Regions from separate parts of the Pseudomonas sp. LBUM1662 genome, predicted to be linked through region 1. Evidence: predicted binding sites of a transcription regulator. Region 1 holds the regulator's gene; each other region holds the start of a gene.
The links. Region 1 encodes FliA, which starts transcription of late flagellar genes. Its sites were predicted from a motif close to CTAAAGTTTNNNNNNNNNNNGCCGNTAA; they were not measured.
Positions count from the first base shown of each region.

Region 2: the regulator FliA is predicted to act here: its motif matches at 5,808-5,835, upstream of ACA049_RS01990 (methyl-accepting chemotaxis protein).
Region 3: the regulator FliA is predicted to act here: its motif matches at 2,929-2,956, upstream of ACA049_RS26230 (methyl-accepting chemotaxis protein).
Region 4: the regulator FliA is predicted to act here: its motif matches at 1,697-1,724, upstream of ACA049_RS02320 (methyl-accepting chemotaxis protein).

Region 1 covers NZ_CP166793.1:1,853,380-1,860,723, reverse strand. Annotated here, with positions in the region: gene ACA049_RS08290 (chemotaxis protein CheA) at 1-2,036, opposite strand, end outside; gene ACA049_RS08285 (protein phosphatase CheZ) at 2,091-2,879, opposite strand; gene ACA049_RS08280 (chemotaxis response regulator CheY) at 2,902-3,273, opposite strand; gene fliA (RNA polymerase sigma factor FliA) at 3,441-4,181, opposite strand; gene fleN (flagellar synthesis regulator FleN) at 4,178-5,008, opposite strand; gene flhF (flagellar biosynthesis GTPase FlhF) at 5,125-6,459, opposite strand; gene flhA (flagellar biosynthesis protein FlhA) at 6,471-7,344, opposite strand, start outside.
Region 2 covers NZ_CP166793.1:444,620-451,963, reverse strand. Annotated here, with positions in the region: gene ubiE (bifunctional demethylmenaquinone methyltransferase/2-methoxy-6-polyprenyl-1,4-benzoquinol methylase UbiE) at 1-352, shown strand, start outside; gene ACA049_RS02030 (ubiquinone biosynthesis accessory factor UbiJ) at 352-975, shown strand; gene ubiB (ubiquinone biosynthesis regulatory protein kinase UbiB) at 972-2,576, shown strand; gene hisI (phosphoribosyl-AMP cyclohydrolase) at 2,658-3,059, shown strand; gene ACA049_RS02015 (phosphoribosyl-ATP diphosphatase) at 3,052-3,384, shown strand; gene ACA049_RS02010 (twin-arginine translocase TatA/TatE family subunit) at 3,410-3,688, shown strand; gene tatB (Sec-independent protein translocase protein TatB) at 3,699-4,148, shown strand; gene tatC (twin-arginine translocase subunit TatC) at 4,145-4,939, shown strand; gene ACA049_RS01995 (16S rRNA (uracil(1498)-N(3))-methyltransferase) at 4,936-5,643, shown strand; gene ACA049_RS01990 (methyl-accepting chemotaxis protein) at 5,877-7,344, shown strand, end outside.
Region 3 covers NZ_CP166793.1:5,766,291-5,773,634, reverse strand. Annotated here, with positions in the region: gene clpB (ATP-dependent chaperone ClpB) at 1-2,125, shown strand, start outside; tRNA gene ACA049_RS26250 (tRNA-Asn) at 2,442-2,517, shown strand; tRNA gene ACA049_RS26245 (tRNA-Pro) at 2,527-2,603, shown strand; tRNA gene ACA049_RS26240 (tRNA-Lys) at 2,609-2,684, shown strand; tRNA gene ACA049_RS26235 (tRNA-Pro) at 2,780-2,856, shown strand; gene ACA049_RS26230 (methyl-accepting chemotaxis protein) at 3,024-4,649, shown strand; gene ACA049_RS26225 (HvfA family oxazolone/thioamide-modified RiPP metallophore) at 4,712-5,110, opposite strand; gene ACA049_RS26220 (NAD(P)/FAD-dependent oxidoreductase) at 5,425-6,723, opposite strand; gene ACA049_RS26215 (DUF3094 domain-containing protein) at 6,784-6,957, opposite strand; gene ACA049_RS26210 (MOSC domain-containing protein) at 7,010-7,344, opposite strand, start outside.
Region 4 covers NZ_CP166793.1:518,744-526,087, forward strand. Annotated here, with positions in the region: gene ACA049_RS02320 (methyl-accepting chemotaxis protein) at 16-1,641, opposite strand; gene ACA049_RS02325 (hypothetical protein) at 2,040-2,270, shown strand; gene ACA049_RS02330 (cell division protein ZapA) at 2,267-2,569, shown strand; partial or broken gene ACA049_RS02335 (HAMP domain-containing protein) at 2,715-3,743, shown strand; gene ACA049_RS02340 (methyl-accepting chemotaxis protein) at 3,876-4,607, shown strand; gene ACA049_RS02345 (acyl-CoA dehydrogenase) at 4,743-6,545, opposite strand; gene putA (trifunctional transcriptional regulator/proline dehydrogenase/L-glutamate gamma-semialdehyde dehydrogenase) at 6,792-7,344, opposite strand, start outside.

The DNA of each region.
Region 1 (7,344 bases):
AGGATCACCACATGGCCCTCGCGCTGCTCTTCGTGAGCGGCGGAGCTGACCAGCCAGCGCTTGAGGTAGAACAATGGCAGTGCCTTGTCCCGCACGATCACCACTTCCTGGCCGTCCACCACGTTGGTGCGCGACAGGTCGAGGTGGAAGATCTCGTTGACGTTCACCAGCGGGAACGCGAACGCCTGGTTGCCGAGCATGACCATCAGCGTCGGCATGATCGCCAGGGTCAACGGGACCTTGATGACGATCTTCGAGCCCTTGCCCTTGGTCGAATAGATATTGATGGTGCCGTTGAGCTGGGCGATTTTGGTTTTCACCACGTCCATGCCCACGCCGCGTCCGGAGACATCGGAAATTTCGGTCTTGGTCGAGAAACCCGGCGCGAAGATCAGGTTGAAGCAATCGGACTCGCTGAGGCGATCGGCTGCATCCTTGTCCATCAAGCCTTTCTTCACGGCGATGCCGCGCAGAACATCAGCGTCCATGCCTTTGCCGTCATCGGAGATGGACAGCAGGATGTGGTCGCCTTCCTGTTCAGCGGACAGGATCACCTTGCCGCTGCGAGGCTTGCCCATCGCTTCGCGTTCGGCCGGTTCTTCAATACCGTGGTCGACCGAGTTGCGCACCAAGTGGACCAGCGGGTCGGCCAGGGCCTCGACGAGGTTCTTGTCGAGGTCGGTTTCTTCGCCGACCAACTCCAGGTTGATCTCTTTCTTGAGCTGGCGAGCCAGGTCGCGAACCAGACGCGGGAAGCGCCCGAAAACTTTCTTGATCGGTTGCATCCGGGTCTTCATGACCGCGGTTTGCAAGTCAGCCGTGACCACGTCGAGGTTCGACACAGCCTTGGACATGGCTTCGTCGCCGCTGTTGAGGCCCAGACGGACCAAGCGGTTACGCACCAGAACCAGTTCGCCGACCATGTTCATGATTTCGTCGAGACGCGCGGTATCAACCCGCACGGTGGTCTCGGCTTCACTGGCCGGTTTTTCCGGTGGTGGAGCAGACGGAGCGCGAGCTGGAGCCGGTGCAGCAGCCGCCGCTGGCTTCGGCGCTTCCGCCTTAGGCTCGGGCGCTTTGGCAACCGGTTTCGGCGCAGCTGCCTTGGCGGCTGGAGCAGTCACCACAGCGCCTGTGCCCACTTCAGTGAACTTGCCTTTGCCGTGCAATTCGTCGAGCAGCGATTCGAACTCGTGATCGGAGATCAGATCGCCACCGGCCGCTTTAGCGGTGGGCGCAGCCGAAGCAGGTACGGCAGCAATGGCCGATTCCAGCGCATCCACCGCAAAGTTGCCTTTGCCGTGCAACTGGTCGAGCAGTGCTTCGAATTCGTCGTCGGTGATGTCGGAGCTGTCGCCTGCTGCTTTCGGGGCAGCCGGTGCAGCGGGCGCTGCCACCGCGTCGACGGCGAACTGGCCTTTGCCGTGCAGTTGATCGAGCAACGACTCGAACTCGGCATCGGTGATTTCGTCGCTGGCCGCGGAATCGGCGGCAGCCACTGGAGCAACGGCTGGCGCTTCGGCTTGAGCCTTGACGGCGTTCAGCGAGTCCAGCAATTGTTCGAATTCGTTATCGGTGATGTCGCCCGATTCTTCGGCGGCAGGTGCTTCGACCACTTCAGCGACCGGTGCAGCTTCATCAGCCGTTTGCGGCTCGGCCAGACGGGCCAGTGCCGCGAGCAATTCAGGCGTGGCAGCCGTAATCGGACTGCGTTCGCGCACTTCGGTGAACATGCTGTTCACCGCGTCCAAAGCTTCGAGAACCACGTCCATCAGTTCCGAGTCGACGCGACGTTCACCCTTGCGCAGGATGTCGAACACGTTCTCGGCGATGTGACAGCACTCCACCAGCTCGTTGAGCTGGAGGAAGCCGGCGCCCCCTTTTACAGTGTGAAAACCGCGAAAAATTGCATTGAGCAAATCCGCATCATCCGGTCGGCTTTCCAGCTCGACCAGCTGTTCGGACAGTTGCTCTAGAATCTCGCCGGCCTCAACCAGGAAATCCTGAAGGATCTCTTCATCGGCGCCGAAGCTCATTAAGGGGGTGCTCCTACAGGTCTAAAAACCTAAAAAACCTAAAATGCTAAAACTCTAAAATCCTAGGCTGGATAACAAATCGTCCACATCGTCCTGACCGGACACAACGTCTTCTCTTTTATCGGCATGAATCTGCGGACCTTCACCCTGAGAGAGATGTTTTTGCGGATCTTTTTCAGCAAGCATCGCATCACGGTCATGTTCGATACCCGCAAAGCGGTCTACCTGACTGGCCATGAGCACGAGCTTGAGCAGGTTGCTTTCAACTTCGGTGACCAATTGGGTCACGCGCTTGATCACCTGACCGGTGAGGTCCTGGTAATCCTGGGCCAGCAGAATGTCGTTGAGGTTGCTCGACACCGTGCGATTGTCTTCGCTGCTGCGTGTCAGGAAACCGTCGACCCGCCGGGCCAGTTCGCGGAACTCTTCAGCCCCGACTTCACGACGCATGAACCGCCCCCAATCCGTGCTCAACGCCTGGGCTTCTTCGCTCAGGCTGTTGACCAGCGGCGTGGCGTTTTCCACCAGGTCCATGGTGCGGTTGGCGGCGGCTTCGGTCAGCTTGACCACATACCCCAGGCGCTCGGTGGCGTCCGTGATCTGCGACACTTCCTCGGCTTGCGGCATGTTCGGGTCAATCTGGAAATTGACGATCGCGCTATGCAGCTCGCGAGTGAGCTTGCCCACTTCCTGATACAGGCCGCGGTCACGGGTCTGATTGAGCTCATGGATCAGTTGCACCGCGTCGCCGAACCTGCCTTTTTCAAGGCTTTCGACCAGTTCGACCGCGTGTTTTTTCAGGGTCGATTCAAAATCGCCCAGTGAAGATTCTTTATGCTCCATAGCTCCCCCGTGGCGCAGTGGATCAACCGATGCGTTCGAAAATCTTCTCGATTTTTTCTTTCAACGCCTGGGCCGTGAAGGGTTTGACCACATAGCCGTTAACACCGGCCTGGGCCGCTTCGATAATCTGCTCGCGCTTGGCTTCTGCAGTCACCATCAGCACTGGCAGGTGCTTGAGCTTTTCATCGGCGCGTACGTGGCGCAGCAGATCGATACCGGTCATGCCAGGCATGTTCCAGTCCGTTACCAGAAAGTCGATGCTCCCGCTGTTGAGAACCGGAATGGCGGTAGTGCCATCGTCAGCCTCGACCGTGTTGGTGAACCCAAGGTCACGCAACAGGTTTTTTATGATCCGCCGCATCGTTGAGAAGTCATCAACGATGAGGATTTTCATGTTCTTGTCCAATTCGACCTCCAAGCAGTCTTAAACGCGCCCAGCACCTGGACGCGCCATTTCAATCAATCCGGCAATGCATTCGATGACTGTCTGGAGCACAACAGATCGCGACCGGTGCAGTTCAACACCCCACCGGTCTCGTTCGCAGTGTCCCCACACTGCCTTCAGCGCGCTCGCCACTCCCCCAAACGCCCCCGCAAACGGGCCGCGCACTGGCTATGTAACTGGCTGACCCGCGATTCGCTGACCCCCAGGACCTCACCGATTTCCTTGAGGTTCAGCTCTTCGTCGTAGTACAGCGCCAACACCAGTCGCTCACGCTCCGGCAAATTGGCAATCGCGTCCGCCAGCGCAGCCTGGAAGCGTTCATCTTCCAGATCGCGTGACGGCTCAAGATGTGCACTCGCGCCATCCTCATGCAGCCCTTCGTGTTCGCCGTCCTGCAACAGATCGTCGAAACTGAATAACCGGCTGCCCAGGGTGTCGTTCAAAATCCCGTAATAATCGTCGAGACTCAATTGGAGTTCGGCCGCAACCTCATGATCTTTAGCGTCACGACCGGTTTTAGCTTCAATCGAGCGAATTGCGTCGCTGACCATGCGGGTATTGCGGTGGACCGAACGTGGAGCCCAGTCCCCCTTGCGCACTTCATCGAGCATCGCGCCGCGGATTCGAATGCCCGCGTACGTCTCGAAACTCGCGCCTTTGCTGGCGTCATATTTGGTCGATACTTCAAGCAGGCCGATCATCCCGGCCTGGATCAGGTCTTCAACCTGAACACTGGCCGGCAGACGGGCCAGCAAGTGGTAAGCAATGCGTTTGACCAGTGGCGCGTAACGCTCGATCAGCTCGTACTGCGCGTCACGTGCCGACTTCTTGTAGAGGTTGTAGCCACTGGCTGTCATAGGACGGGTCCTGCAGTCTGTTGCACGAGGCGCTCGACGAAAAACTCCAGGTGCCCACGCGGGTTGGCAGGCAACGGCCAGGTGTCGACCTTCTGCGCGATCGCCTTGAACGCCAGGGCACACTTGGAACGCGGGAAGGCTTCGTAGACGGCACGCTGCTTCTGCACGGCCTTGCGCACGCTTTCGTCGTAAGGCACCGCGCCGACGTATTGCAGGGCGACGTCGAGGAAGCGATCCGTGACCTTGGTCAACTTGGCGAATAGGTTGCGACCTTCCTGCGGGCTCTGGGCCATGTTGGCCAGGACGCGGAAGCGGTTCATGCCGTAATCGCGGTTCAGCAGTTTGATCAGCGCGTAGGCATCGGTAATCGAGGTCGGCTCGTCGCAGACCACCAGCAAGACTTCTTGCGCGGCGCGAACAAAACTGACTACCGAGTCACCAATACCCGCAGCGGTGTCGATCACCAGGACGTCGAGGTTGTCGCCGATATCGCTGAAAGCCTGGATCAGGCCGGCGTGCTGGGCCGGGCTCAGATGAACCATGCTCTGCGTGCCGGACGCGGCCGGAACGATGCGAATACCGCCGGGGCCTTGCAACAGAACGTCGCGCAGCTCACAGCGGCCTTCGATCACGTCGGCCAGGGTACGTTTGGGTGTCAGCCCCAGCAGGACGTCGACGTTCGCCAGCCCCAGATCGGCGTCCAGCAGCATGACGCGCCGGCCGAGCTCAGCTAGAGCCAGGGACAAGTTCACTGACACGTTAGTCTTCCCGACGCCACCTTTGCCGCCGGTCACCGCGATCACCTGTACGGGATGCATGCTGCCCATGTTATTTCTTTACCTTGTCTTGCATAGACGGAGGCCACATTACTGGCTGCGCGTTCATAAACTGAACAATGCATGGCAGACCATCGATGTAGGTACAAAAACTGTTCATTAGTACCTCAGCCAACCTGCTTGGTCGGGCTGTGGTAAATATCAGCGAACATGTCAGCCATGGCTTCTTCGCTGGGTTCTTCTTGCATTTGCACGCTTACGGCGCGACTGACCAACTGATGACGACGCGGAAGATGCAAATCATCCGGAATACGCGGGCCATCGGTCAGGTAGGCCACCGGCAATTCATGACTGATCGCCAGGCTCAACACCTCGCCCAGACTTGCCGTTTCATCCAGTTTAGTCAGGATGCAGCCAGCGAGCCCGCAGCGCTTGTAACTGTGATAAGCGGCAGTTAGAACCTGTTTCTGGCTGGTGGTTGCCAAAACCAGATAATTTTTTGACTTGATGCCACGTCCGGCCAGGCTTTCGAGCTGCATGCGCAGTGCCGGATCGCTGGCCTGAAGGCCCGCGGTATCGATCAGCACCACGCGTTTGCGCAGTAATGGTTCCAGCGCCTGCACCAGCGATTGCCCCGGATCGACGTGGGTTACCGACACGTTGAGAATCCGGCCCAGGGTCTTCAATTGTTCCTGAGCACCGATACGGTAGCTGTCCATGCTCACCAGCGCGATGTTTTGCGCGCCGTATTTGAGAACATAGCGGGCCGCGAGCTTGGCCAGGGTGGTGGTCTTGCCCATGCCGGCAGGGCCGACCATGGCAATCACGCCGCCCTCTTCCAGCGGCTCGACTTCCGGCGTGGCAATCATCCGCGCCAGGTGCGCCAGCAACATGCGCCAGGCCTGACGGGGTTCGTCAATGTCGGTAATCATCGCCAGCAAGTCGCGGGACAACGGGCCGGACAGGCCTATACGTTGCAGGCGACGCCAGAGATTGGCCTGGGCCGGACGGCTGCCTTGCAGCTGATTCCAGGCCAGGGAGCCGAGTTGCACTTCCATCAGTTCGCGCAGGCTGTTGAGCTCGAAACGCATCGAGTCGAACGCCCGTGGATCAACGCCGCCAGCAGCAGGTGCCGGAGCTGGAGCGGAGCGACGAGGCTCGGCATACGTCGGTTCGATCAGCGGCTCGGCGGCGGTCAACGGCAGGCCGGCGAACAACTGGCGATTGGTGGTCTTGTCGCCTTCGGTTTCGCCTTCGCCACGCAGGCTCAATTCAGCCTGGGCAGTCACGATCCGCGACTGGGTCTTGCGCAGCTCGTCCTCGAGTTCCATGTTCGGAACACGTGGGGCCAGCGCCGACAATTTGTAATCCAGGGCAGCCGTCAGCTCGACACCACCGGCGATCCGGCGATTGCCAATAATGGCGGCATCAGCGCCCAGCTCATCACGAACCAGTTTCATGGCCTGACGCATATCGGCGGCGAAAAAACGCTTAACTTGCATAAACCACTACCTCAGCCGTTGGGCCCTACTGTCGCAACGATGGTCACTTGCTTGTTGTCAGGAATTTCCTGGTAAGCCAACACATGCAAACCCGGGACTGCCAGTCGGCCGAATCGCGAAAGCATCGCGCGAACCGGACCGGCTACCAGCAGAATCACCGGTTGACCTTGCATTTCCTGACGCTGCGCCGCATCGATCAACGAGCGTTGCAGTTTCTCAGCCATGCTTGGCTCCAGCAGAACACCCTCTTCCGAGCCTTGTCCTGCCTTCTGAAGACTATTGAGCAATATCTGTTCCAACCTTGGCTCCAGCGTGATAACTGGTAGCTCGGAGTCAGTCCCTACAATGCTTTGGACGATTGCGCGGGAAACGCCGACGCGCACCGCAGCCACCAAAGCGGCGGTATCTTGACTCTTGGCGGCATTGTTGGCGATGGCCTCGGCGATGCTGCGAATGTCTCGCACGGGCACCTGTTCGGCCAACAACGCTTGAAGCACTTTGAGCAGTTGCGACAGCGACACCACGCCCGGCACCAGCTCTTCAGCCAGCTTCGGCGAGCTTTTGGCCAGCAATTGCATGAGTTGCTGGACTTCTTCGTGACCGATCAGTTCGCTGGAGTGCTTGTACAGAATCTGGTTCAAGTGCGTCGCCACGACCGTGCTGGCGTCCACCACGGTGTAACCCAGCGATTGAGCCTGGGCACGCTGGCTGATTTCGATCCACACCGCCTCCAGGCCAAAAGCCGGATCTTTGGCGGTTATGCCGTTGAGCGTGCCGTAGACCTGCCCCGGGTTGATCGCCAGTTCGCGATCCGGGTAAATCTCGGCTTCGGCCAGGATCACGCCCATCAGGGTCAGGCGGTAAGCACTCGGCGCCAGGTCGAGG
Region 2 (7,344 bases), 1.4 Mb from region 1:
CTGCGTGACCATCGCCTTCGGCCTGCGCAACGTCACTCATAAAGAAGACGCCCTGCGCTCGATGTTGCGCGTGCTGAAACCGGGCGGCCGTTTGCTGGTGCTGGAATTCTCCAAGCCGACCAACGCGCTGATGTCCAAAGCCTACGACGCCTACTCGTTCGCCTTCATGCCGCTGATGGGCAAGCTGATCACCAACGACTCGGAAAGCTATCGCTACCTGGCCGAATCGATCCGCATGCACCCGAATCAGGAAACCCTGAAGTCGATGATGGTCGAGGCCGGTTTCGACCGAGTGACCTACCACAACATGACCGCAGGCATCGTCGCCCTGCACCGCGGTATCAAACCCTGATGTTGCTGGCCGGCCTGCTCGCCAGCGTTGAACTCGGTCTGAACCGGGTGCTGCGTCTCGACAGCACGGCGTTGCCGCGGCTGGCGCATTTGAGCGGCAGAGTGATTGCCGTCGATTGCCGCAGCCCGGCGCTGCAACTGTTCATCCTGCCCAGCGACGAAGGCTTGATGCTCGCTTCCCACTGGGAAACCGGCGCCGATTGCACGTTGCGCGCACCGGCTTCAAGCCTGTTGAAACTGGCGATAAGCAAGGACAAGACCTCGGTCCTGCATGGCCCTGAAGTCGAGCTCGACGGTGACAGCGGCGTGCTGCTGGAACTGGCGGCGATCCTTCAGGACCTTGAGCTGGACTGGGAGTACGAACTCTCGCGCTGGCTCGGACCTGTGGCCACGCAACTGGTCAGCGGTCACCTGCGCAGCCGCGCACGCTGGTATCAGCAAGGGTTCGCCAGCCTGAATCAGAATATGGGCGAATACCTGGCCGAAGAATCGCGCACCCTCGTCGGTCAGCGCGAAGCCGAAGCCCGTTTCAGTGAACTGGACCAGATCAAGCTCGATCTGGAACGTCTCGAGGCGCGTTTCGAGCGCCTTTCCCGATCCCTCGACCCAAGCGATAACGCATGAAGCTGCTTGCCGTCCGCCGTTTGTTGCGCATCCAGCGCGTTGTGATTCGCTACCGCCTCGATGACCTGTTGTTCGCCCTGCCGCTGCCCTGGTTTCTGCTGGCGCTGCGCTATGCGTTGCCGTGGCGCTGGTTCCCGCGCAAGACGCTGGACCTGAGCCGTGGTGCACGCTTGCGCCTGGCGTTGCAGGACCTTGGGCCGATTTTCATCAAGTTCGGGCAGATCCTTTCAACGCGCCGCGACCTGCTGCCCGAAGACATCGCCGATGAGCTGATGAAGCTGCAGGATCGCGTGCCGCCGTTCGATTCACAGGTGTCGGTCAACCTGATCGAAGAGCAGCTCGGCAAAAAGATCAGCGAAGTGTTCAGCCGTTTCGACGTTGAACCGCTGGCCTCGGCCTCGGTGGCGCAGGTGCATGCCGCGCAACTGAAAACCGGTGAAGAAGTCGTCGTTAAAGTGATCCGTCCGGGCCTGAAACCGATCATCGCCCAGGACCTGGCGTGGCTGTTCATCCTCGCCCGCGCCGCTGAAAAACTCTCGGCCGATGCCCGTCTGCTGCACCCGGTGGACGTGGTCAGCGACTACGAAAAAACCATCTACGACGAACTCGACCTGCTACGCGAAGCGGCCAACGCCAGCCAGTTGAAGCGCAACTTCGAAGGCTCGCCGTTGTTGTATGTGCCGCAAGTCTATTGGGACTGGTGCCGGCCAAAAGTGCTGGTGATGGAGCGCATCTACGGTATCCAGGTCACCGACCTCACGACTCTGGCCGACCAGCGCACCGACATGAAAATGCTCGCTGAACGCGGTGTGGAAATCTTCTTCACCCAGGTGTTCCGCGACAGTTTCTTCCACGCCGACATGCATCCGGGCAACATCTTCGTCAGCACCGTGAACCCGTGGAGCCCGCAATACATTGCGATCGACTGCGGCATCGTCGGCAGCCTGACCCCGGAAGACCAGGATTACCTGGCGCGTAACCTGTTCGCGTTCTTCAAGCGTGACTACCGTCGTGTGGCGCAATTGCACATCGATTCGGGCTGGGTACCGGCGGAAACCAAACTCAACGAATTCGAAGCGGCGATCCGTACCGTGTGCGAGCCGATCTTCGAAAAACCATTAAAAGATATTTCATTCGGTCAGGTGCTGATGCGCCTGTTCCAGACCGCTCGACGCTTCAACATGGAAGTGCAGCCGCAGCTCGTGCTGCTGCAAAAAACCCTGTTGAACATCGAAGGTCTGGGCCGTCAGCTGTACCCGGATCTGGATTTGTGGAACACCGCGCAGCCGTTCCTCGAACGCTGGATGCGTGAGCGCGTCAGCCCCAAAGCCTTGCTCGGCAACGTGCAGAGCCAGTTCGAACAGATTCCGCACCTGGCCAACATGGCCCGTGACCTGCTCGAGCGCATGTCCCAGCCCCATGCCAACGATCCACCGCCACCGTGGCACAAGCGCAAGGACGACTGGTTCCTGCGACTGCTTGGCTGTGCGCACCTGGCCGGCGGCACGATACTCGCTGCAGGTGGGCCGTTGAACGAACTGGGTCACTGGCCGGCCGGCATCATGGTGGCCGTCGGTTTGTATCTGGTCGTTCGCCGATAGCCAGAGCCCCCGCACGCTGGCACACTGTTTCAACGCTTGGGTTCTGCTCATGAAGTGTGGAACCCGCTGTCGGAGTCGAAGATGAAAAACTGGCTGGACGAGATCAAGTGGGACGCAGACGGCCTGGTGCCGGCGATTGCCCAGGATCACAAGACCGGGCGCGTCCTGATGATGGCCTGGATGAACCGCGAAGCACTGGAACTGAGCGCGGCTGAAAACCGTGCCATTTACTGGTCACGTTCCCGTGGCAAGCTGTGGCGCAAGGGCGAAGAGTCCGGCCACGTGCAAACGCTGCATGAGATGCGCCTGGACTGTGACGCCGACGTGATCATCCTGATGGTCGAGCAGATCGGCGACATCGCCTGCCATACCGGCCGCCAGAGCTGTTTCTACCGAGTCTTCGAGAACGGCGACTGGAAAACCGTCGACCCGGTACTCAAAGACCCGCACGCCATCTATTGCGCAGGACACACCCATGAGTGACACCCTGACCCGTCTGGCCGAGGTGCTGGAAGAGCGCAAAGGCGCCGCCGCCGACAGCTCGTATGTCGCCAGCCTGTACCACAAGGGCTTGAACAAGATTCTGGAAAAAGTCGGCGAAGAGTCGGTCGAAACCATCATTGCCGCCAAGGACGCCGCCATCAGCGGTGACTGCAGCGATGTGATCTACGAGACCGCCGATTTGTGGTTCCACAGCATGGTCATGCTCGCCCAACTGGGGCAGCATCCACAGGCTGTGCTCGATGAACTGGACCGTCGTTTCGGTCTGTCCGGACACGCCGAGAAAGCCTCGCGCCCGTCCGCCTGAACAACTATTAGAGAGGAGCAGCAACATGGGTATTTTTGACTGGAAACACTGGATCGTCATCCTGGTTGTTGTCGTGCTGGTGTTCGGCACCAAGAAACTGAAAAACCTCGGCACTGACGTGGGCGAGTCGATCAAGGGTTTCAAGAAAGCCATGAACGATGACGAAAAACCGGCCGATCCGACCGTAACTCCGGCACAACCGGTGCCACCGGTTCAGCCACAGACCACGCAGTCCGTGAACCAGCCGCACACCATCGACGTGCAGGCGCAAAAAGTCGAAGAGACGATCCGCAAAGACGTGTGAGCACTGACTAATGTTTGGTATCAGCTTCTCTGAACTGCTGCTCGTCGGCCTCGTCGCCCTGCTGGTGCTGGGTCCCGAGCGTCTGCCGGGTGCTGCGCGCACCGCCGGCCTGTGGGTCGGTCGTCTGAAGCGCAGCTTCAACGCGATCAAACAGGAAGTTGAACGTGAAATCGGTGCCGACGAGATTCGTCGGCAACTGCACAACGAGCACATTCTGTCGCTGGAGCAAGAGGCGCGGAAGATCTTCACGCCAACCCAGCAGGAGGCCACACCGGTCCAGCCGGTTGAGCCTGTGGCGGAGCAGACGATTCATGCTCCAGCCGCCGTGCCTGCGCCTGTTGCGGCGACGGTAGAACCAACACCCGTCGTTGCAGCACCTGCGGTTGAACCTGTTGTGCCTGCCGCCGCGCCGACAACGCCGGCCCCTCATGACCCAACACTGCCGCCGCGAGCCCCATGAGCGATCTTCCTGAAAACGACCAGCACATGCCGCTGGTTTCGCACCTCACCGAGTTGCGTACCCGCCTGCTGCGTTGCGTAGCGGCGATCTTCATCATCTTCGCCGGGCTGTTTGCGTTCACCCAGCAGATCTACACCTTCGTCTCGACGCCGCTGCGCCAGTATCTGCCGGTCGGCGCGACGATGATCGCTACCGACGTGTCGTCACCGTTCCTGACGCCACTGAAGCTGACGATGATGGTGTCGCTGTTCCTGGCGATCCCGGTGATCCTGCATCAGATCTGGGGCTTCATCGCGCCGGGCCTGTACAAGCATGAGAAGCGCATCGCCGTGCCGTTGCTGGTCTCCAGCATCATGTTGTTCTACGCCGGCATGGCATTCGCCTATTACCTGGTGTTCCCGCTGATCTTCAAATTCTTCGCCGCCGCCACCCCGGCCGGCGTGGAAATGATGACCGACATCAGCAGCTACCTCGACTTCGTCATGACACTGTTCTTCGCCTTCGGCGTGGCGTTCGAGATCCCGGTGGCCGTGGTGCTGCTGGTGTGGATCGGCGTGGTCGACGTCAAATACCTGAAGAAAATCCGCCCGTACGTGATCATCGGCTGCTTCGTGGTCGGCATGATCCTGACGCCGCCGGACATCTTTTCGCAGACGCTGTTGGCCGTACCGATGTGGCTGCTGTTCGAGATCGGCATCCTGTTCGGCGGCCTGATCAGCAAGCGTGGCGAGCATCCGGACGACCAGCCGGTGGACGATCACAACGACCAGCCGCCAGCGACTCAACCATGAATCTGCTGCTCCTCATCGATGCCGATTTCATTGCGGCCGACCGGGTGATCCTGCGTGATCGCCGGTTGACGCACATGCAGGAAGTTCATCGCTGCGAAGTGGGTGACAGCATGCGCGTCGGGCGCATTGGCGGCCTGATGGGCTCGGCCGAAGTGCTGCGCCTGGACGCCGATGAAGCCGAACTGCGCGTCACCCTCGACCAGCCACCACCGACCAAGCTGCCACTGACGCTGGTATTGGCCCTGCCACGGCCGAAAATGCTGCGCAGGGTGTTTCAGACCGTGGCGGCCATGGGTGTGCCACGAATCATCCTGGTGAACAGCTATCGCGTCGAGAAGAGCTTCTGGCAAACGCCGTTTCTGGAGCCAGAGGCGATTCGTGAGCAGTTGATTCTCGGCCTGGAACAGGCCCGGGACAGCGTGCTGCCGGAAATCGTCATCGAGAAACGCTTCAAGCCCTTTGTCGAAGATCGTTTGCCAGCCATTACCGAAGGCACCCTCGGCCTGGTTGGCCATCCCGGCAACTACCCGCCCTGCCCCCGTGGCCTGGACGAGCCGGTGACCCTGGCCATCGGCCCCGAAGGCGGCTGGATCCCTTACGAAATCGACCTGCTGGCCAAGTCCGGCCTGCAACCGGTGCAACTCGGGGAGCGCATCCTGCGCGTCGAAACCGCCGTCACTGCGCTGCTCGCACGCCTGTTCTAACCCCAGATTCCACTCAAGATACAGAACCTGTGGGAGCGGGCTTGCTCGCGAATGCGGTGTGTCAGATGACATTAACGTTACTGAGCCACCGCATTCGCGAGCAAGTCGAATCGTCGCACCGCCGCTCCCACAGGGGAATTTGTCGTTCCAACCAATGTGTACGCCTACAGATTCCCCGCCGCCTGCCGATATAGCCCCCATAAAACCAATGTGTGGTCCGAGGGAGTAGCAGCATGTACCGTTGGCTAGCCGAGAATCTGGGAAATGTAAGCGTCAATCGCAAACTGGGGATCGGCTTCGGTCTGGTGCTGCTGCTCACGCTGCTGATCACTTTCACAGGCTGGACCGGCCTGACGGGCGTGATGAGCCGTGGCGACAAGCTCGGTTTCATTGCCAGCCTCAGTGACCTGACCAAAGACCTGCGTCTGGCCCGCATGGACTACGACATGCGCCGCGGCGAACAAGGCCCGGCCGCCGTCAACGAACTGCTGAGCCAACTCGACGCCGGTTTGCAAACCGCTCGAAAATTGATCGAACAGCCTGCCGACGTGGCGATGATCGACCAACAACTGGCCGCCGTCAGCCAGTACAAGCAAGCCTTCATCGCGTTGACCCAGGCCGGCGCCACCCGCGAAGACGCCCGTAGCAAACTGGGCGCGACCGCCGACAACGCGGTGGCACGCGTCGCCGAGGTCGAAAAATCCATGCTGCAAGGCGACAGCGTCGCCGACTTCAACAGCGTGATCGACCTGAGCAAGCTGATTCAGCAAGCCCGCTTCCAGGTTCGCGGCTACACCTACAGCGGCAAGACCGAGGCCGAACAGCCTGCGCTTGACGCCATCGACAACGCCCTGAAGAACCTCGAAAGCTTGCCATCGAAACTGCCGGAACAGCACATCGCCAACCTGCAACAAGCCACCGATTCGCTTAAAGCCTACCGTGCCGCCGTCAGCCAGTTCCGCGACTCGCAGGTTGCCAGCGCCGCAGCCCTCAAGCGCATGACCGAGCAAGGCGAGATCCTGCTCAATGCCAGCAAAAAACTCACCGTGTCACAAACCATCGTCCGCGACACCGACGCCGCGCACGCCAAGAACCTGCTGCTGATGGCCACCGTCCTGGCTCTGGCGTTCGGCTTGCTGGCGGCATGGGCGATCACTCGCCAGATCGTGATTCCGCTGAACCAGACCCTCAAAGTGGCCGAGCGCGTAGCGGCCGGCGACCTGACCCAGAACCTTGTTTCCGAGCGTCGCGACGAATTGGGCCAGCTCCAGCGCGCCATGCAGAGCATGACCCTGGGCCTGCGCGAACTGATCGGCGGTATCAGCGATGGTGTTACGCAAATCGCCAGCGCCGCCGAAGAACTGTCCGCCGTCACCGAGCAGACCAGCGCCGGGGTCAACAGCCAGAAGGTCGAGACCGACCAGGTGGCCACCGCGATGAACGAGATGACCGCCACTGTGCAGGAAGTCGCGCGTAACGCCGAAGAAGCCTCCGAAGCCGCCGTCGCCGCCGATCAACAGGCCCGCGAAGGCGACAAAGTGGTCGGTGAAGCCATCGCCCAGATCGAGCGTCTGGCCCTCGAAGTGGGCAATTCCACTGCGGCCATGGGTGATCTCAAACGCGAGAGCGACAAGATCGGCAGCGTGCTCGACGTGATCAAATCCGTCGCCCAGCAAACCAACTTGCTGGCGCTCAACGCCG
Region 3 (7,344 bases), 2.8 Mb from region 1:
AGCCGTCAACGACGCCAACCACGAAGAGTCGCGCCAGGCGCTGGATAAATACACCGTCGACCTGACCAAGCGCGCCGAAGAAGGCAAACTCGACCCGGTGATCGGCCGTGACGATGAAATTCGCCGGACCATCCAGGTGCTGCAACGCCGCACCAAGAACAACCCGGTGCTGATCGGTGAGCCTGGTGTGGGTAAAACTGCCATCGCCGAAGGCCTGGCCCAGCGCATCATCAACGGTGAAGTGCCGGATGGTCTGAAGGGCAAGCGCCTGTTGTCTCTGGACATGGGGGCGTTGATTGCCGGCGCCAAGTACCGCGGCGAGTTCGAAGAGCGCCTCAAATCCTTGCTCAATGAGCTGTCGAAGCAGGAAGGGCAGATCATTCTGTTCATCGACGAACTGCACACCATGGTCGGCGCCGGTAAAGGCGAAGGCTCGATGGATGCGGGCAACATGCTCAAGCCAGCGTTGGCGCGCGGCGAGCTGCATTGCGTCGGCGCGACCACGCTCAACGAGTACCGCCAATATATAGAGAAGGATGCGGCCCTCGAACGACGCTTCCAGAAAGTCCTGGTGGACGAGCCTAGCGAAGAGGACACCATCGCGATTCTGCGTGGCCTGAAAGAGCGTTATGAGGTTCACCACAAAGTGGCGATCACTGACGGCGCTATTATTGCCGCGGCCAAACTCAGCCATCGCTACATCACTGACCGTCAGTTGCCGGACAAGGCCATCGACCTGATCGACGAAGCGGCCAGCCGCATCCGCATGGAAATCGATTCCAAGCCGGAAGTACTGGATCGTCTGGAGCGTCGTCTGATTCAGCTGAAGGTGGAATCCCAGGCGCTGAAGAAAGAAAGCGATGACGCGGCGAAGAAACGTCTGGAAAAACTCCAGGAAGAAATCGTTCGCCACGAACGTGAGTACTCGGACCTCGAAGAAATCTGGAACTCGGAAAAAGCCGAGGTACAGGGTTCTGCGCAGATCCAGCAGAAAATCGAACAGTCCCGCCAGGAACTGGAAGCCGCGCGCCGTAAGGGCGACCTGAACCGCATGGCCGAGCTGCAATACGGGGTGATCCCGGACCTGGAGCGCAGCCTGCAAATGGTCGATCAGCACGGCAAAAGCGAGAACCAGCTGCTGCGCAGCAAGGTGACCGAGGAAGAGATCGCCGAAGTCGTCTCGAAGTGGACCGGCATTCCGGTGTCGAAAATGCTCGAAGGCGAGCGCGACAAGCTGATGAAGATGGAAAGCCTGTTGCACCAACGCGTGATCGGCCAGGACGAAGCGGTGATCGCGGTTTCCAACGCGGTGCGGCGTTCCCGGGCCGGGTTGTCCGACCCGAATCGCCCGAGTGGTTCGTTCATGTTCCTCGGCCCGACCGGTGTCGGTAAAACCGAGCTGTGCAAGGCGCTGGCCGAGTTCCTCTTTGATACCGAAGAGGCGATGGTGCGGATCGACATGTCCGAGTTCATGGAGAAACATTCCGTGGCTCGACTGATCGGGGCGCCACCGGGCTATGTGGGCTATGAAGAGGGCGGTTACCTGACCGAGGCGGTGCGTCGCAAGCCTTACTCGGTGATCCTTCTGGACGAGGTCGAGAAGGCTCACCCGGATGTGTTCAACATCTTGCTCCAAGTGCTGGAAGATGGGCGCCTGACCGACAGCCATGGCCGCACGGTGGATTTCAAGAACACCGTGATCGTCATGACCTCCAACCTGGGCTCGGTACAGATCCAGGAACTGGTCGGTGATCGCGAGGCGCAACGTGCGGCGGTGATGGATGCGATTTCCACGCACTTCCGGCCGGAGTTCATCAACCGGGTCGACGAAGTGGTGATCTTCGAGCCATTGGCGCGGGATCAGATCGCGGGCATTACCGAGATCCAGTTGGGTCGTCTGCGCAGTCGTTTGACCGAGCGCGAGCTGAAACTGGAGCTGAGTCCAGAGGCCATGGACAAGCTGATCGCGGTGGGTTACGACCCGGTGTACGGCGCGCGGCCGCTCAAACGGGCGATCCAGCGCTGGATCGAGAACCCGCTGGCGCAGTTGATTCTGTCGGGGCGTTTCATGGCTGGCGATACCGCTGTCGGCACGGTGGAAAACGACGAAATCGTATTTGCCTGACCCGTTACGGCAGTGAAATAAACAAGGCCTCGCATCGCGAGGCCTTTTTTTCGTCAGGTTGTTGAACTGAAAGGAAAAGGCTTGTAAAGTGCGCCCCGCAGTAAGTCACCCGTAAGGGTTTCTGCTCCCCAAGCAGGAATCTGAAATAAGTTGCAAATCATTAACTTGAATGCAATTTAAGGGGTTGACAGAGGTGCTTAAGATTGTAGAATAGCGCGCCTCAGACACACGAACGCAGCGATGCGAACGGGTCGAAGAGGTGAAGCAAGCTTCACAGTTGTAAATTGAAATATCAGTAGTAATTGAAATTTATAGTTCCGTGATAGCTCAGTCGGTAGAGCAAATGACTGTTAATCATTGGGTCCCAGGTTCGAGTCCTGGTCACGGAGCCAATTTCAAACCGGGGTATAGCGCAGTCCGGTAGCGCGCCTGCTTTGGGAGCAGGATGTCAGGAGTTCGAATCCCCTTACCCCGACCATTTTTGGGTCGTTAGCTCAGTTGGTAGAGCAGTTGGCTTTTAACCAATTGGTCGTAGGTTCGAATCCCACACGACCCACCATTTTTGAAACCAGTTAACGCTGGAATCAGATCTTAAGATCAGACGCCAAAAGCTCTGTTCGCAGAAGGCGCCTTTAAAAGGTGCCTTTTTTTTACCGGGGTATAGCGCAGTCCGGTAGCGCGCCTGCTTTGGGAGCAGGATGTCAGGAGTTCGAATCCCCTTACCCCGACCATATTAAAAATCCTCGTATCGAAAGATACGGGGATTTTTTTTGTCTTCGATTTTTTGTTTTCGAGAAGCAACACTTCAGTCATCGTACAACCTGCCGATAACGAGGCGACGGGGTACTGCCGAAACAACGCCCCTTATCCAAGCCACTACAAGAATAGGGCGTTCGTTATGTTGCTTCGTCAGTTGAATATTGCTCCTCGGGCCGCCTTGGGGTTTGCCTTGATTGCCGTATTGGTTGCCTTGCTCGGGGTTTTCGCACTGGGGCAGATGTCGAGCATTCGCGACAGCGAAGTGGCCGTGGAAAAACAATGGCTGCCGAGTATCCGTGGCGGCGACGAGATCCGCGAGATCATGCTGCGCATCCGCACCATTTCCCTGCGCATGGCCCTCGATCAGGACCCGAAGAACATTCCTGTGTATCGCGGCCAGATGGACACCCGCGACAAGGAGCTGAGCGAAAAGATTGCCGCCTACGACCAGTTGGTCAACACCGTCGAAGGCAAGGCGTTGTATGACCAGTTCAAAACCACCTTCGCGGCGTATCGCGCCGGCATTGCCCAGTCGTTCTCACTGGCGGAGCAGGGGCGTCGCGACGAACTGACCAAGCTGCTGCTGATCGACATGAAAACCGTGGTTGATGGTTCCGGTAAGCAGCTCAATGACCTGGCCGATCTGTTCGCCAGACAAGTCGCCGCCGAAAGCCAGAAATCAGAAGCGCATTACGAAACATCGCGAATGATCGTCAGCCTGTTCATCGCCCTCGCAGCCTTGGCCACCGTTGGCCTGGCCATGCTGCTGACCCGTAGCATCGTCAAACCGCTGGGCGAAGCCTTGCACGCCGCAGAAAACGTAGCCCGAGGCGATCTGACTCGCCCCATCGAAACCCATGGCAACGACGAAGTGAGCCGCTTGCTCAAGGCCCTCGCGACCATGCAACAGAACCTGCGGGAAACCCTGCAAGGTATCAGCGGCTCGGCGGCGCAACTGGCCACGGCAGCTGATGAGTTGAACGCGGTCACCCTCGACGGCACGCAAACCCTGCAACAACAGAACAACGAAATTGAACAAGCCGCCACTGCCGTCACTGAAATGACCACCGCCGTGGAGGAGGTTGCGCGCAACGCCGTGTCGACCTCCGACGCCACGCGCCAATCCAGCGAGTCCGCACACGTCGGCCAGGAGCGCGTCAGCGAAACCGTCACCGCCATCAGCGCACTCGCCAGCGATGTGCAGATCACCGGCGGTTTGGTGCAATCCCTGGCCAACCAGTCGCAGGACATCGGCAAGGTGCTGGATGTGATTCGGGCGATTGCCGAGCAAACCAATCTGCTGGCGCTCAACGCGGCCATTGAAGCAGCGCGGGCCGGGGAAAGTGGTCGAGGGTTTGCGGTGGTGGCCGATGAAGTGCGTGCGCTGGCCTATCGCACCCAGCAATCGACTCAGGAAATCGAGCAAATGGTCCAGGGCATGCGTAGCGGCTCAACCCAGGCGCTGGAGTCCATGCAGGCGAGCTCGACCCGTGCAGCCAGCACCTTGGCCTTGGCTGAGCGTGCGGGCGAGGCGTTGCAGACCATCACGGCGTCGGTTCATCAGATCCACGAACGAAACCTGGTGATCGCCAGCGCGGCTGAAGAACAGGCGCAAGTGGCGCGGGAAGTCGATCGCAACCTGGTGAACATCCGCGACCTGTCGGTGCGCTCTGCTGCTGGTGCGGATCAGACCAGCGCGTCCAGCCATGAGCTTTCACAGCTGGCCAATTCCTTGCGCACCATGGTCCAGCGCTTCCAGGTGTAAATCCGCCAGGCGAAAAAAAACCGCGCTTCCCGAAGGAAAAGCGCGGTTTTGTGCTTGAAGGCTTAGGCGCCGTCTTGGTCTTTCAGGTGCTCGAACAGACCTTTTGGCATTTTCTTGCCGTTGGCTTCGAAGTTGGCTTTCACGTTGTCGTAAGCCTCTTGCTCGTCGATGAAGCCGTCATGGTTGGTGTCGATCTTGTCGAAGTTGGACTTCGGCGCGACTTTCTGGAATTCGGCGCGGGAAACTTTGCCGTCGCCATCCGTATCGGTCTTCGCCATCGACGCATCGCCACACTTGCCTTCGCCACACTTGCCTTCAGGGGTTTTCACCACTTGTTCAGCCGAGGCCAGCAGGTAGCCCTGGGTCAACGGCTGCGCAGCGAACACGGAACCGGACAACATCATGCCGCCGGCCAGAACAGCGCCGAGCAGACCAATAGTGTTTTTGGTAGTACGGGACATTTCAATACTCCTGGGTTGCACGACACAACCGTTCGATAAAGGACGCCACGTGAGTGCGGCGATAACCGGAGCGGGCGAGTTGCCTTGCTCGGATGTGGCCATTTAAAGGGCGGGGTGTATCGCTACTGTGTCGCGCAAGGGGGGAGTTTGTAAGCGAAGGGGTGAAATTGTGGCGGGAGATACAGTGAGACACACGAGTGTCAGATGGTGGGACCGAGGTGCCTCATTCGCGGGCAAGCCTCGCTCCTACAGATGGCTGGTGACTGTAGGAGCGAGGCTCGCCCGCGAAGAGGCCCTAATGGACGCTGAAGAACTTAATGCAGTTTGAGTCGCGGCTCGGTCCCGCGCCCGATCTTGCTGCCCAACATCAACATCGCCGTACGAAACGCGCCATACAGCGCCATCTGGTGCATGCGATACAGCGACACGTAAAACATCCGCGCCAGCCAGCCCTCGAGCATCACGCTCCCGGTCAGGTTGCCCATCAAGTTACCCACAGCCGAAAAACGCGACAGCGAGATCAGCGAGCCGTAGTCGGTGTATTTGTACTCCGGCAACGCCTTGCCTTCGATCCGCAGTTTCAGCGATTTGGCCAGCAACGAAGCCTGCTGATGCGCGGCCTGGGCGCGTGGCGGTACGTTGCGGTCGGTGCCTGGTTGTGGGCAGGCCGCGCAGTCACCGAAGGCGAAGATGTTCTCGTCGCGGGTGGTTTGCAGGGTCGGCAGCACTTGCAGCTGATTGATGCGGTTGGTTTCCAGGCCATCGATGTCCTTGAGAAAACCCGGCGCACGAATGCCGGCGGCCCAGACTTTCAGGCTGGCGTTGATCACTTTGCCGTCGGCGGTGATCAAGCTGTCGGCGGTCACTTCGCTGACTGCCGCATTGGTCATCACATTGACCCCGAGTTTCTCCAGGGTTTTATGCACAGGCCCGCCGATGCGTTCCGGCAGGGCTGGCAGCACCCGTGGGCCGGCTTCGATCAGGGTGATGTGCATGTTTTCCGGTTTGATCCGGTCCAGGCCGTAAGCCGCCAATTCATGCGCGGCGTTGTGCAGCTCGGCGGCCAGTTCAACCCCGGTGGCACCCGCGCCGACGATGGCGACGCTGATCTGCTCGACCTTGTCGGTCTGCCCGGCATGGGCGCGCAGATAGTGATTGAGCAGTTGCTGATGGAAGCGTTCGGCCTGCTTGCGGGTGTCGAGGAACAGGCAATGCTGCGCCGCGCCCTGCGTGCCGAAATCATTGGTGGTGCTGCCGACGGCAATCACCAGCGAGTCGTAAGCCACTTCACGCGCCGGCACAAGTTCCAGGCCGGCTTCGTCGTAAGTGGCGGCCAGCTGGATTTTTTTCTGCGCGCGATCGAGCCCGCTCATGCGCCCCAGCTGGAACTCGAAGTGGTTCCATTTCGCCTGGGCAACATAGTTGAGTTCGTCTTCGGAGGAGTTCAGCGACCCGGCCGCCACTTCGTGCAACAACGGCTTCCAGATGTGGGTCAGGTTCGCGTCGACCAGCATCACACTGGCCGTGCCACGCTTGCCCAGAGTCTTACCCAGACGGGTAGCCAACTCCAGGCCGCCGGCGCCGCCGCCAACGATGACAATACGATGAGTCATGGGGATATCTCGCAAGGCTAAAAGAAATCGGTGCAATTACCCGAGCGAGCGCGATGCAGCTCATAGCGTCAGGTAACTGATAAATCGGCTCAACAGGCCTAAACCAATGGTCACTGCCAACACCACCACCAGGAGCATCCACGGCCGGAAAGGCCGGCGCTCGACTCGGTGCTGGGACAGGTGCAGGTACTCTTCGACATGCTTCTGGTCGTCGGGGTTCAGGCGGCTGGTCATATTGGGCCTCGTCAGGTAGACGTTGCTGAATGTGTAGAAGCTACAGGCTGATTCAACGAACGTTGAACGGAGCATAGCCGCTGGCTGGAACAGGCTCGACGCTCACCGTATCGTCCAGGCGAATGATTCCACCTTGTAACACCCGGGCGGTGATTCCGCCATGTCCGCGAACCGCCTGAAACGTCCCGGGGCCGAGGTTGTTTTGCAGGCGCGCGCACGGCTGGCACCAACCGGTGGTTTCGAAAATTGCCTGGCCGATGCGGAAGCGCCGTCCCTTGAGGCTGAACAGGTTGATACCGCTGATAACGAGGTTGCGCCGCAAATCATTAGGCAATACCGGTTTATCGTCCGGGCGGCCCATCAGCGAACTGATCACGGCCAAGTGTT
Region 4 (7,344 bases), 1.3 Mb from region 1:
TAACGCGATCTGCGTTTAAAGGCTGAATCGCCCAACCATGTTGTTCAGGTCCAGCGCCAATCGCGACAATTCATTACTCGCCGCGCTCGTCTGGTTCGCGCCGGTCGCCGATTGCACCGACAAATCGCGGATGTTCACCAGGTTGCGATCCACTTCGCGGGCAACCTGCGCCTGCTCTTCAGCCGCGCTGGCGATCACCAGGTTGCGCTCGTTGATCTCGACAATGGCGCTGTTGATCGTGTCCAGCGACAGACCGGCGCCTCGCGCGATGTTCAAGGTCGATTCGGCACGTTCGGTGCTGTTACGCATCGAATCCACCGCGTGTTCGGTACCGCTCTGGATGCTGCCGATCATGCGTTCAATTTCGCTGGTCGACTGCTGAGTGCGATGCGCCAGGGCACGAACCTCATCCGCCACCACCGCGAAACCACGCCCGGCTTCACCGGCACGCGCGGCTTCGATCGCGGCGTTCAAGGCCAGCAGGTTGGTCTGGTCAGCCAGGCCGCGAATCACGTCCAGCACCTTGCCGATGTCTCGGGACTCATTGGCCAGATCGCCAATCAGGGTCGCGGTGCTCTGCACATCGGCGCTCATGCGTTCGATGGCGCTGACGGTTTCCTGCACCAGGTCACGACCGTCGCCGGCCGAGGTGGTGGCGTTCTTCGAGGCTTCGGAAGTACTCACCGCGTTGCGCGCGACTTCTTCCACGGCGCTGGTCATTTCATTGACCGCAGTGGCGGCTTGCTCGATTTCGTTGTTCTGCTGGGTCAGGCCACGGGCGCTTTCGTCGGTGACGCTGTTGAGTTCTTCAGCGGCGGACGCCAGTTGCGTAGCCGAGCCGGAAATCCGCTGCAGGGTGTCGCGCAGCTTGTCCTGCATCTTCGACATGGCCAGCAACAGGCGGCCGGCTTCGTCGTCGCCATCGACATGGATCGGGCGAGTCAGGTTGCCTTCGGCAATTTCTTCAGCGGCGCTCAGGGCGTTGGCGATGGGTTTGGTGATGCTGTTGGTCAGCAGCCAGGCGAACAGCAGGGTCAGGCCGGTGGCGATCACCAGCAGGGTGACGACCAGGTTGAATGCCGAGGAATACTGATCGGATGCTTGCTGATTAAGATCGACCGCCTGTTGGTTGTTGATCAGCATCAGGCGGTTGAGCACCGCGTTGACGGCTTCAGAGTTGTTCAACAGATCGGTGTTGAGCAAGGTGCGCAGTTCTTCCACCTGGTTGTTGCGCGACAGGCTCTTCATCCGGTCTTCAAGCTGGCGATACTGGCCAAGCAACTGCACGTACTGGTCGTAGGCTGCACGCTCTTCAGGGTTGCTGATGAATTTTTCATACTCGGACTGAGCGGCACGGATCTGTTGATTGCGCTGGTCGAACAGCTCGATGGTCTTTTGCTGTATGTCGGGTTCGCGGTTGGTCAACAAGCGATAGGACAGGACCCGAAGGCGCAGCGTCAGCTGGGTGAACTCATCCAGCGCCTTGATGCTCGGCACGCTGCTCTCGACGATGTTCTCACCGGCGCCGCGAATCTTGCTCATCTGGTTCAAGGCAAACACCCCCAGAACCAGCATCAAACCGCCAATCAGGGTGAAACCGAGGAACGCCCGCGGTGCGATATTCATATTACGAAGGGACATGCTGTTTACCAAAGTGAGCGCACCCGTGCGGCGCTGAAGCTGACGTATGAGTGACTTATCGGTCATACGACTAAAGTCTTGAGGGCCTGCGCGGTTTTGTCGCAGACAGCCGTTACCTGTAGGAGCGAAGCTTGCTCGCAAAAATACCCAGGCGACGGGTTTACCCAGACAGCACGCGTTAACCACCTTCGCGAGCAAGCTTCGCACCTACAGGTGTTCGTACGCTGCTTTTGATCGGGCGACGAAGTGCAGGAACCAGATCCGCCAATCACAGTCTTTAAAACTCGCGAGGAAGGTCGCCCGCCAGGAAAATCAAGGCCTTGCGCCCGAATAACCCTGGCATCCGTGGTGACTTTTCTTTATCGTACGCGCCCCTTGAAAATGCTTGGAAAATCAAAATGTTGGAAGCATCCCTAAGCCAATTGGAACAGCTGGTCAGCGACCTGGTGCAACAGAACCAGAGCCTGCTCGCCACCAACCAGACCTTGAGTGCAGAACTGGCCCAGGCCAAGGATGAAAACGAAAGCCTGCAACTGAACCTGATGGAACAGGAAGAGAAACAAGGCGCCACCGCGGCCCGCATCCAGGCCCTGGTTGAGCGCGTCAGCGCCGGCCCGGTCAGCGCATGAATCACGGCGCCGCAGGGGTAAAAGTCGTCTCGATCCTGGGGGAGGACTATTCGATCAAGGCGCCGGCCGGGGAAGAGCAAACCCTGCTGGACGCCGCAATGATGTTGAAAGCTGCCCTGGCCGACACCAAAAGAAAGTACCCGACGCTGATCGGTGACCGCCTGCTGGTGCTGGCCGCGATGAATCTGTGTTCCCAGCAGATTGAAATGCAGAAGCAGCACAAGCAGGAACTCGACCGTTACCAAGAGCAAGTCAGCGCCACGGTTGAAGTGATCTCCAAGACGATCAATCAGGCCTGATCGGCTTTGCGCACAACCAAAGAATAGATTGTCGTTTGAGTTGTATACAATCGGCACGGCTGTTGCAGTGTTTCAGCCTCTTATTCTTTGGGGGTGCTCCATGCAGTTCTGGCGACGCAGTATTCAATGGCAGTTGATCCTCAGCATGGGCACCGCCCTGCTGGTCAGCATCCTGATCGTGGTTGGCATTTATACCCTCGTGGTCAACCGTCTCGCCCAGAGCTATCTGGTCGAGCAGGCACTGCCGTCGAGCATCGAGGCGATGCGCAACGACATCGAACGAATCCTCGTCCAACCCCTCACCGCCGCCAAGGACATCGCCAGCAACAGCATGGTGCGCGACTGGCTGGCCGGAGGTGAAAACAGTGCCCAAACCGATGCATTCGTCCAGTACCTGGAAGGCATCCGCGCCGAACACAAAGCCTTTACCGCGCTGATTGTCGGCACCGCTTCAAACCACTATTTCACGGAAAAAGGCCTGGACCGGACCCTCAGCCGTTCCAACCCCAAAGACGCCTGGTTCTACGCTTTCCTCGACAGCAACCAGCCGCGCACCCTCAATATCGACAATGACACCGCGACCGGAGAATTGGCGCTGTTCATCGACCTCAAGGTCGAGCAGGCCGGTAAAGTCGTGGGAGTTGCCGGGCTCGGGTTGAGCATGAAAGAGCTGTCGGAGCTGATCCACAACTTCAACTTCGGTGAGCGCGGCAAGGTCTATCTCGTGCGTTCCGACGGTTTGATCCAGGTTCACCCCGAGGCGCAATTCAGCGGTAAGCGCACCCTGGCCGAGCAAATCGGCGCCCCCGCCGCACAAGCGGTCATGGGTCAAAAAGTTGCCACTAACAGCAGCTTCGTTCGCGACGGCGAAGATTATCTGGCGTTGAGCCTGCCGTTACGGGACCTGGGCTGGACTCTGGTGGCCGAAGTGCCGCAGTCGCAGATCTACGCGGAAGCCCGTCGGGCCATGTGGATGAGCAGCGGCATTGGTCTGGCGGTGGCGCTGGTGTGTCTGTTGCTGGTGGTGTTGCTGGCTCGCGGGTTGGTGCGGCCGATCCGTCAGGTAACAGCCGCGCTGGTTGCCATCGGTAGCGGTGGGGGAGATTTGACCCACCGGTTAGATTCCAGCCGTGCCGATGAGCTGGGTGACCTGGCTCGCGGCTTCAATCGATTCCTCGACAGTCAGCGCGAAATGATCGGCGAAGTACTGACCACCAGCGATCGTTTGCGCACGGCCGTTGGGCAGGTGGCGCGGGTGGTGGACAACACCGCCGAACGTTCGGGTCGTCAGCAGGAAATGACCGACATGGTCGCCACGGCTGTTCATGAGATGGGCTTGACCGTGCAGGAAATTGCCCAGAACGCGGGTAACGCCGCCGTTGCTTCGCAGAACGCTCGCGATGAAGCGATGCAGGCTCGGGAAGTCGTCGGTGGATCGATCCGCCATATAGAAAGCATGTCCGATGAAATCGGCCTCGCCGCCAATGCGGTGGGCGAATTGGCTAATCAGGTCGCGTCCATCGATCAGGTGCTGGCAGTGATTCGCGGAATTTCCGAGCAAACCAACTTGCTGGCACTGAACGCGGCCATCGAAGCCGCGCGGGCCGGGGACATGGGGCGCGGGTTCGCGGTGGTGGCGGATGAAGTGCGGACCTTGGCGCGGCGCACGCAATCGTCGACCGACGAGATCCAGCAGATGATCGGCAGCCTCAAGCAGGGCGCAGAGAATGCGGTTTCATCCATGCATTCCGGGCAAGCAGCGACGGGTACCGGCGTCGAATCGAGTCAGCGCACTGGCGCGTCGTTGACGGCGATTACCGGTCAGGTCGAGCGCATCAGCGACATGAACCATCAAGTGGCGACGGCGACGGAAGAGCAGTCGGCGGTGACGGAAGAGATCAACCGGAACGTGCAGGGGATTTCCGATCTGGCTCGGGCGACGGCCGGAGAGGTCAGAGCTTGCCGTGAAGACTGTCAGACGTTGCAGCGGTTGGCGGATGATTTGGCGCGGCAGATGGGTGGTTTCAGGTTGAGTTAAGAGGTCAAGGTCAAAAGATCGCAGCCTCGTTTTACTCGACAGCTCCTACACGGGATTTGCATTCATCCTGTAGGAGCTGTCGAGTGAAACGAGGCTGCGATCTTTTTTGTGGCCCTTACACAAGTCTATGCCGGATCAAAACCACTCATCCTGCATCCCAAGACACACATCATCCCGAGCCTCAAGAATCGCCAGCTCTTGGTGGCAACCCGGCACTTCCCACGTCAGGAAATACCGTGCCGCCTGCAGCTTGCCTTTATAGAAGCTCACATCCGCCGCGTCCCCTTTCGCCAACCCTTCCTCCGCCCGAATCGCCTGTTCGAGCCAGCGCCAGCCAATTACCGTGTGCCCGAACACTTTCAGGTACAGCGCCGAGTTCGCCAGGCTGCTGTTGACCTTGCCTTGGCCCAGATCCGTCAGTAACCCGATGGTCACCGTTTGCAGGCGCGCCACCAGTTTCTCCAGCGGCTCACGCAGTGGCGTTAACGTTTCGTACGCTTGAGCACGCTCGGCGGTGTTGGCGATCAGGCGGATCAATTGCTTGAGCCCCGCACCACCGTTCTGCGCCAGCTTGCGGCCCAGCAAATCCAGCGATTGAATGCCGTGGGTGCCTTCATGGATCGGGTTCAAACGGTTGTCGCGGTAATACTGCTCCACCGGGTATTCGCGGGTGTAACCGTGGCCGCCGAGAATCTGGATCGCCAGTTCGTTGGCCTTCAGGCAGAACTCCGATGGCCAGGATTTGACGATCGGCGTCAGCAAATCCAATAGCTCATGAGCCTGTTTACGCTGGTCTTCAGTCTCCAGCGTCGTGGTGTCATCGAACAGGCGCGCCGCGTACAACCCAAGGTCGAACGAGCCTTCGACGTAGGCTTTCTGCGTCAGCAGCATGCGCTTGACGTCGGCGTGTTGAATGATCGCCACTGGCGCGGTGTTCGGGTCTTTGCTGTCCGGCACGCGACCTTGCGGACGTTCACGGGCGTACTCCAGGGAATACAGATACCCGGCGTAACCGAGCATCACCGCGCCCATGCCGACACCGATCCGTGCCTCGTTCATCATCTGGAACATGTAGCTCAAACCGTGATGGGGCTTGCCCACCAAGTAGCCGACACACTCACCGTTATCGCCGAAGTTCAGCGCGGTGGACGTGGTGCCGCGCCAGCCCATCTTGTGGAACAGGCCTGCCAGCAAGACGTCGTTGCGCTTGCCAAGGCTGCCGTCATCGTTGACCAGGAACTTGGGCACGATAAACAGCGAAATGCCTTTCACCCCGGCCGGTGCGTCCGGCAACTTGGCCAGCACCATGTGCACGATGTTTTCCGACAGCGGGTGATCGCCGCCGGAGATGAAAATCTTGTTGCCCTTGAGTCGATAAGTGCCGTCAGGCGCAGGCTCGGCGCGTGTACGAATATCCGACAGCGAAGAACCGGCGTGGGGTTCGGTGAGCGCCATGGTGCCGAAGAAGCGTCCGTCGATCATCGGCTGCAGAAAGCGCTGCTTCTGCTCATCGGTGCCGAAGCTTTCAATCAGGTTCGCCGCGCCCATGGTCAGGAACGGGTACGAGGTCGATGCCGCGTTGGCCGACTGGAAGTGCGCGAAGCAGGCCTGAGACAACAGCGTAGGCAGTTGCATGCCGCCAGCGTCGAAACTTCGCGCCGCGTTGAGGAAACCGGCTTCGAGGAACGCATCCACCGCCGGTTTCACTTCCGGAATCAGAATCGCCTGACCGTTCTCGTAGCGCGGCTCGTTCTCGTCATTCTTGCGGTTGTGCGGGGCGAAGAACTTTTCGGCGATGCTACGGGCAGTGCCGATAGCGGCATCGAAGGTTTCGCGGTTGTGCTCGGCGAAACGCTCACGCTGGGTCAGGCCTTCGGCATCGAGGACTTCGTACAGCTCGAAAGCCAGATTGCGGGAACTGAGCAACGTCTCGGACATGGCGGCCTACCTTTTTTTGGAATGGACCGAGTCTAGGCGTGGGAATAGAGGCTGAACAGGATGATTGATGAGCGTGATGGTGTGTTGCAGACACCGCTAATCAAATGTGGGAGCGGGCTTGCTCGCGAAGGCGGTGTAACAGTCAATATTGATGTCGACTGACACTCCGCCTTCGCGAGCAAGCCCGCTCCCACAGGGGATTTTGCATACCGGGCAGCCATTGCAGCTGCCCGATCTTGTTGCGGTTTAGCCGATCGTCATCAAGCTCGCATTACCACCCGCCGCAGCGGTGTTAACGCTCAATGCCCGCTCAATCACCAGACGCTCCAGCGCAATGCTGGTCTCGCCCTGCGACAAACCATGAACCCCGACAATCGCACCAGCACGCTTGGCCACTTGCTGGCACACCGCGCGCAGCTGGTCGGAATGGCCATGATGCAGAACCGCATCAAACACCACTTCGTCCTTGCCCCAGTCGGAAACAAGCTTGATCTTCGCCTGAATTTCCTTCGGCAGCCGTGCGAACAGTGCCTTGGTCAATTCAGCTTCCGGCCACACTGCCGAACCGCCGATAGCCAAGACCGCTGCCAGTTGAGTCAGCAGATCGCTTTCGACTTCCGCCAGGCACAACACGTGTTCACGCGGCAGGATGGCGTAACTGTTGCGCTCGCCGGTCGGGCCCGCCAGAACACGGGTGATCCCGCTTTGCGACTGCGCCGCGAACTGCACGCACAGAGTGCTCAGGTCGCTGAACTTGTTGCTGTCGGCCCAGGCCTTCAGGGCTGTCAGCGGTTTGCTC